DNA from 2 places in the Paenibacillus sanfengchensis genome. Region 2 is predicted to be linked to the other one. Evidence: riboswitches for the same ligand, from Rfam matches in the RefSeq annotation. Region 2 holds a riboswitch; the other holds the start of a gene.
The links. A riboswitch is a leader RNA that binds a small molecule or an ion and turns the genes downstream of it on or off. The one in region 2 is predicted to bind cobalamin.
Positions count from the first base shown of each region.

Region 1: it holds a riboswitch for cobalamin, as region 2 does, so the genes downstream of both, metE (5-methyltetrahydropteroyltriglutamate--homocysteine S-methyltransferase) here and V4U84_RS07490 (ABC transporter substrate-binding protein) in region 2, are expected to answer to the same signal.

Region 1 covers NZ_JBAGJC010000001.1:142,116-146,038, reverse strand. The annotation lists gene V4U84_RS00655 (multicopper oxidase domain-containing protein) at 1-877, opposite strand, end outside; gene V4U84_RS00650 (helix-turn-helix transcriptional regulator) at 1,183-1,545, shown strand; cobalamin riboswitch at 1,629-1,827, shown strand; gene metE (5-methyltetrahydropteroyltriglutamate--homocysteine S-methyltransferase) at 1,980-3,923, shown strand, end outside.
Region 2 covers NZ_JBAGJC010000003.1:277,247-281,169, forward strand. The annotation lists gene V4U84_RS07485 (FecCD family ABC transporter permease) at 1-996, opposite strand, end outside; gene V4U84_RS07490 (ABC transporter substrate-binding protein) at 993-2,006, opposite strand; cobalamin riboswitch at 2,203-2,408, opposite strand; gene V4U84_RS07495 (TRM11 family SAM-dependent methyltransferase) at 2,533-3,483, opposite strand; gene V4U84_RS07500 (TIGR03915 family putative DNA repair protein) at 3,594-3,923, opposite strand, start outside.

The sequences.
Region 1 (3,923 bases), on a different contig from region 2:
AATCGCCTTCCTCCTCCACGGTAAACTCGACGACCGCCGAGCCGCCCGCGGGAATGAGCACCGTTTGCAGGCCATACATCCCGTTCTTGGGGTGCCCGTTCATATAGACAATATCAAACGTGGCGCCGACGACATGAAACGAGGAAACCTCGTTCGGTCCGGAGTTGGAGACGTACAGTCGGACCCGGTCGCCGACCTTGGCCAGCAGCGGATGATTTTTCAAGGAAAAATCATCTCCGTTGAACACCACATATTCCGGTTCCTCATGCAGAAAAGCCTCTTCGTCATGCTCCCTGTACCATTCGCTTTGGACGAGCGTATATTCCTTATCGATCAGCGAATCCGTCGCATAACCGTTTTTCGGCTCCACGATGATAAGGCCATGCATTCCGTTAGCGACGTGCATCAGAACGGGGCTTGTGCCGCAGTGGTACATAAACACCCCCGGCGTCGCCGCAGTATAGGTGAAGCTGCCCTTTTCATTCGGCATCACATCGATAAATTTCTTGCTGGGAGCCGCATGCACCGCGTGAAAATCCATCGAGTGGGGCATATTGGGGTCCAAATTCGACAAAGTGAACTGCAGCATATCCCCCTCTTTGACCCGGAGGACGGGACCCGGAACAGTGCCGTTGAAGGTCCAGGCGTTATATTCGACGCCTTCGGAAATCTCCACATTCGATACTTGGGCGGTGAGTTCGATATGAACGACCTGACCGTCGCGGCGGACCACCGGCTCGACCGGAGGCTGATCGAGAGTCTTTGCTTCCTGGGCGGGTTCGGCCTCTCGAACGGGCTGAGCGGAACCCGAAAACCAAACGGTCAACAGCACGAGGAGACTGGCCAGGACGAAAAAAGCGGGCTTTAGAAACTTCATGGATCGATTCCTCCTCTTATCCGATAAGTCAAGGGTACAAGGGAATTGAACACTCAATTGTGATATAAATCACATAAGTAAAAATAGTTCATTTGGCTACGACCAAAACCTTAATTATGCAATTTCAATATATGAAAAATTCACAATAGAAAAAGCATTTTGCGCGTACCCAGATCCTCACAATTTTAAGTTAAGACCACCGTATCTTGTTCTTTTACCAATCCAGTAAAACAGGGGAAGATGGTCCGGTTGTACAAATTTTAGACTTCAGTTATATTGATCTATAAGAAACAGGGGGGACGGCTATGGCATTTATGCTTGCGCAGCGGGCTTATCTGAAGCTATTTCTGATCACGAAAGTGGAACAGCGCAGGGGTTACGGCTATCAAATGCTGGAGGAATTGAAAGAAGAGTTCAAGCCGTTCGGCTACGTACCGCCGCAGAGCGAAATCTACCGGGCCCTCCACGAACTGGTGCAGGAAGGGATTCTATACAGGACCAAGCATTTGAAAGGCAATGACCCCAGCGTCGATTTTCAAGAGATCGTGCTGTACCATTTTACCGACGATGGAGCGGAAAAAGCCAAACTCTACAAAAAGCAGGTCAAAGCGGATCTTGACCGCTGCATCGGCATGCTGAACAAAGCGGTAGCGGATAACTTTAATTAATTTTAGTTGAAACTAGTAGATCCCGATAAGATTACTGTTGAATTATCCGGCGACATCCGTTAGTATTGAGTTCATACTTAAAACTGCATAATGTGGGAAGAGGTGCTTCAGCCGCGGCTGAAGCTTAAAAGGGAAGTCCGGTGAAACGCCGGCGCGGTCCCGCCACTGTAACGGAGGAGCCGTCATGCGAGAAATGGCCACTGATGTCGAAAGACACTGGGAAGGCAGCGTGATCGGCGATGACTCCGAAGCCAGGAGACCTGCCTTTTCCGGCAACACTGCTGTACCTACGGGAGATAGGGAGGTGTTAGAGATTCGATCCATCGGACAATTATACGAAGGTCTTCTTTAGCATTGCCTAAAGAGGGCCTTTTTGATTTCTTGCCGCATTTATTGCTATTTTCGAAAGACATATGTTGAGGAGGCTTATAATTATGGGTAAAATATCGAGCGGAAATTTGGGTTTCCCCAGAATCGGCAAACAGCGGGAATGGAAAAAAGCGATCGAAGCGTACTGGAGCGGAAAATTGGAGGAGGCGGAGCTTCACCGCCAGTTAGCCGAAATTCGCAGCGAACATTGGAAATTGCAAAAGGGGAAAGGGATCGATTGGATTCCGGTGGGGGATTTTTCCTACTATGATCAGGTTTTGGATACGGCCGTAATGTTCGGACTTGTGCCCGAACGCTTTGAATACAGCGGCGGACCTGTTCCGCTCGAAACATACTACGCGGTGGCCAGAGGCAGCAAAACCGCTGCTGCCAGCGAAATGACCAAATGGTTTAACACGAACTACCATTACATCGTCCCCGAGCTGGGAAACAGGGAGCCGGAGCTTACGGCGAATCTCCCGCTCCAAGCCTACCGTGAAGCCAAAGAGAAGCTGGGAATCGCCGGCAAGCCGGTCGTTCTCGGATTATATTCTTTTCTGAAGCTGTCCAAAGGCGCGTCCGGAAGTCTTCGGGAATGGAGCCAAAAGCTTTTGCCTTTGTACGTCACCGTTTTGCGCGAACTGGACCAGGAAGGTGCGGCATGGATTCAAGTCGATGAACCGGCGCTCGTTACTTTCGTATCGGATGAGGATTTGGCGCTGCTTCAGGAAATCTATAGTGCGATTTCGGCAGAGCTGCCGCAAGCCGGGATCTTGCTGCAAACGTATTTCGATGCCGTCGAACGGTACGAGGAGATTATTGCACTGCCGGTTCGCGGGATTGGCCTGGATTTCGTGCATGGGCGGGAAGGCAACTTGCAAGCCCTTCGGCAACACGGTTTCCCGGCCGGCAAGACGTTGGCTGCGGGAGTGGTGGACGGCCGCAACATTTGGCGGTCCGATCTGCCCGCGGTCCAGGATTTCATCGGCGAGATTGCGGGGCTGCTGTCTGCGGATTCCGATCTGATTGTCCAGCCTTCCTGCAGCCTGCTGCATGTGCCGGTTTCGGCCCAGGGAGAGGAGGGATTGCCGGAGGTGCTCAAGGATGCCCTGGCCTTCGCGGAAGAGAAGCTGGATGAAGTCGCGGCGTTGCATCAGGCGCTGCAAGGCGAAACCCCGGCCCTGCTGGCGGAAAGCCGTCAGGCCCTGGAACGCTTGAACGCGGACCCGTCGCGCAGCCGCAAAAACGTCCAGGAGGCGGTTCGAAGCATCGCGGAGCAGCCTTCCGAACGGATTAGTCCGTTTGAGGTACGTCGGGGGGAGCAGCAGCGCGTGTGGAACCTGCCGCTTCTTCCGACAACGACGATCGGAAGCTTTCCGCAAACCGCCGAAGTTCGTGCGGCCCGTCAAAAATGGCGCAAAGGCGAATGGACGGCCGAACGGTATGACGAATTCATTCGCGAAGAGATCCGCACCTGGATCGACATCCAGGAGGAAATCGGCCTGGACGTGCTGGTTCACGGCGAATTTGAGCGGACGGATATGGTTGAGTTTTTCGGGGAAAAGCTGCCTGGCTTTGCGTTCACCAAAGGAGGATGGGTCCAATCGTACGGCACCCGCTGCGTGAAGCCTCCGCTCATTTATGGCGACGTGGAATTCGATCGCCCGATGACGGTGAAGGAGACGGCTTTTGCCCAGTCCTTGACGAAGAAACCGGTCAAAGGCATGTTGACGGGTCCGGTGACGGTATTAAATTGGTCGTTTGTCCGCAGCGACTTGCCGCGGGAGACTGTAACCTACCAAATCGCCTTGGCGCTGCGTAAAGAAGTAGAGGCGTTGGAAGAAGCGGGCATAACGATGATTCAGGTTGACGAGCCTGCGCTGCGGGAAGGGTTCCCGCTAAAGCCGGCTGACCGTGAGGCCTATATCGATTGGGCGGTCAAGGCCTTCAAAATCACGACATCCTCGGTCCGTGACACTACGCAAATTCATACGCATATGTGTTATTGC
Region 2 (3,923 bases):
AAAAAACGGCGCTCCGACAAAAGCCGTTACGATCCCGAGCGGGATTTCCGTGGGCGCAAGCAACGAACGGGCCGCCAAATCGCTCCACATCATGAAAATACCGCCTCCGATCGCAGAGAGCGGGATAATCAGGCGATAGTCGGGTCCGGTGATCAACCGGATCATGTGCGGCACGACGAGGCCGACAAACCCGATGACCCCCGATACGGAAACCGCCGCAGCCGTCATTAGCGTAGCGACGAGGAGAATGATCAGCTTGGTCGATTCCACGTTTAGCCCGGAATGGGCCGCTTCCCGCTCCCCCAAGGCAAACAGGTTCAACGAGCGCGCCCTGCTCCAGAGAAACAAACCTCCCAGCGCCAGATACGGAAGCAGGATGGCCGTATAGGACCATCCCCGCAGACTCAAGCTCCCCATGGTCCAGTACATGATCTGGTTCACGATCTCCTTGGACATCGCCGTCAGGAACGAGACGACGGCACCCAGGAAGGACTGCATGACCACACCTGACAGGATCAGATTTTCGATCGGGATTTTGCCGTTCTCCCGGGCCAGCCACATGACGATCCATAGCGTAGCCGCCCCGGTCAGAAAAGCGACGACCGGGAGGGTAAACACCCCGATGATCGAAAACTGCCACCCGAAAAAAATCAATACCGCCGCGCCCACAGCCGAACCGGAGGAAACCCCGAGGGTAAACGGCTCGGCAAGCGGATTGCGCAGCACGCCCTGAAACGCCGCACCCGCAACCGCCAGGGACGCCCCGACCAGCAGGCCGAGGAGCACGCGGGGCAGCCGGACTTGCATGACGATCTGCTCCGAAGCCGTATTCCAGGTCGGCTCGATCCAATGGCCGATGCCCGGAAGACGATGAAGCAGGATCTTCGCGATCTCGAGGATCGGCATTTTGACGGAGCCGAATCCCACACAGACCAGCAGGGTAAGAATCAGCAGCCCGAGGCCTATAAATCCGTAGCCTGCCAGTTTGGTCCTCACGGCTTAATCAAATCCGGATAAATCGCGTTCGCCACATCAATAAGCCCTTTGGTCACGCGCGGACCGGGTCGGCTCAACAAATTGTCGTCCAATCCGATAATGCGACCTTCCTTAATCGCGGTGATCTTATCCCAGCCTCCACGGCTCTTGATGATGTCGGCGAGCGTCCGGTTGTTCTCGTCAACGACGCTTTTGGCGTAAAGAATAACATCCGGATTCGCCTTAATAATGTTTTCCTCGTTGATTTCGCTCCAGCCGGTAATATCGGAAGCGACATTTTCCCCGCCGGCCAGCGTAATCATTTCATCCATAAATTCGCCCTTACCGACCGTCCATCCTGGCGAGAACTCGATATAGACCTTTTTCTTCTGATCGGCCGGCAGCTTGCCCACCGCTTCTTTTACCTTATCCAGTTCGGCCTGCATTTGGCCGGTTACCTCGCCGGCTTCCTTCTGACGGTCCGTAATTTGCCCGACCAACCGGATGTTCGCCATGACCTCTTCCATCGTTTTCGCGTTGGAACGTAACACTTTCAAACCGAGATCCGTCAGACTCTTCACCGTATCCTCGCCAACCAGGTTCCCCGCCAGCACCAGATCCGGCTGAGCCGCAACGACCGCTTCCACATTAACCTGGAAGCCGCCCATTCTCGGCTTGTCTTTTACGGCTTCCGGATAATCGTCATTGTCGGAAACGCCGACAATCTGCTCGTCCAGCCCCAAAGCGAACAGCCCTTCGGTTTCCGACGGTGCCAGAGACACGATGCGCTGCGGCGCCGATTCGAACGTAAATTCGCTGCCGTACCCGTCTTTTACCGTAAGCGGATAAGTCGTTTTCGGACTCTCTTGGTCCGCTGCGTTCGACGTATCCTTTGGCGTTTCCTGTTGCTGCTGAGCTTGTCCGCCATTGCCGTTCTCCGCGGCATTTTTACCGTTCGCCCCGCAGCCTGCGGTGACGAGCAACAGAATGGCCAGAAGCCAGATCCCCCAGATCTTGGTCCACTTTTTCATCTCTTTCGCTCCTTCTGTGTTCTGTAGTTCTTGACTGGTCTGCCTGACATAAAGCGAAACTTGATGTCTCTTCATGAAGAAAAACCCATCCTGCGGATGGGTTACGTCTACAAAGTTATAGCGGAGCCGTCATGTTCCTGTGCCGGAACGCTCGGGTCCGTCCTCTAAGCAGAACGTCATCCTTTCCTCGAAGGACCGTCTAACATTCCCGTGGGCAGGTCTCCTGACTTCCAGGTACCGACGAACGCCCGCCTTCCCGTCGTACTGTGGCGTAAGACAGTGGCATGCATGGGCGCGTCCCTGTATACAGTGGCGGGACCGTGCCGGACTTTCACCGGCTTCCCTTTTAACCCTGGGCTCGCAAAACAAGCGGGCTTCGGGACCGACGGGTACTTCTTATTCGCTTGAATCCAGGCGATCTATCTCTTTTGGATTATAGGGGAAAAGCCGTAAACTTACAATACGAAAGAGCGGCTCCGCTGTGCGGTTCGTCCAAGTATTCAGCTGGCTCGTGATAAGCCCCCAATCAGCTATGGCATACCCAGATGCTTCGCACAAAAGCCCCCTTCGTTACTTTGGCGAAGCCCTGAATTTGAAAACCCGCCCGCTCCAACTCGGGTTCCAGCTCTTCCGTGGATACGACCACCGAAATGTCGCTGAACCGGCGCAGGCTTGATAGCATCGCCCGCTTCTCTTCCAGGGGAAGAACGGAGCATAAATTGTAAGGCATATCTAAAATCGCCGCGTCAAAATGCCCGTCAATTTCATTCATATCACCGATACTGACAAGTTCTTCGTGCCGGTACCCGAAATGAGCCAGATTTACCCTCGCTCCGCGAATAGCGAGCGGATTAAGATCCCGTCCCACAATCTCGATCCCCATGGAAAGGGCTTCGATCAGAACGTTGCCCATCCCGCAGCAGGGATCGATCGCCCGTATTCCGGCCGTGGCAGGGACCGCGATATTAACCAGGCTCCGGGCCATAGCCGCGGAAAGCCCTGTCGAATAATTCCGGGGCTTATGTTTGTGTCTCTGCCAAATAGGGTCCGTGGGATGACAGACTCCTAGCCTCCATGATTCCCCGTCGTGTAAAAGACCGAACAGGATATCCGGCTGCCGCATCTCCGCCCTGCCCCGGATCCGGGCTCCCACTGTTCTCTCCAACTGACGCTGGTCCTCATAGCTGCGAGGGACTCCGTTTTTAATATATTTCACTTTAAAAGTCTTTCCCTTTAAGTCGATCTTCTCCGCAAGAGTGAGAATCCCCTCGAGGGAGCCGCACCTTCCCAATACTTTCATTTCCATGGAAATAAAAGGGCTCCGATTTGCTCCGATGGCAGTTCCGCTTTCCATAAAAAAATGAGCTCTGGGGGCATATCCGAACAAACTGTGAAGCTCAAGCCTGCATAGTTCGCTCTCGTTCTCATGACACGCGTAGGGGTAGATATAGCTATCGGGCTTCTCGTTCAAGTCCACGTTCCCGTCTCCTTCTTACTTTGCCTCGCTTAGAGCCGATCGTTTTCGGTCAAGCAAAAGACTTAGGTATTCTAAGCATTCACTGAACCATTGTAGCAGAAGAACGGGGCTTAACGAAGACGTTTCGGGAAGGGGCCTGGAGAAGGATCGCTCTGCTGCATCTCGGTTAACTGGGTCCAATAACGTTTGGGCATATGGGAAAGCCGGGCCCGGGGATTGCTTCTTTCCCGGACCGCCACCGTATCATAGAACTGCTTCCACAGCCTCCGGTAGGACTTCTCCTCGTCGTCCGGCTCGGGCAATATAAGCTCCTCCATGCAAAATAGTCCCACTCGATCAGCAGGTGGACCATCCTGCCGCTGCATCAATACTTGTCTATGCGTCTTGTCGTAAATCAGAAACGATTCACCCCGGTATCTATCGCAAAAATGGGGCGCCAG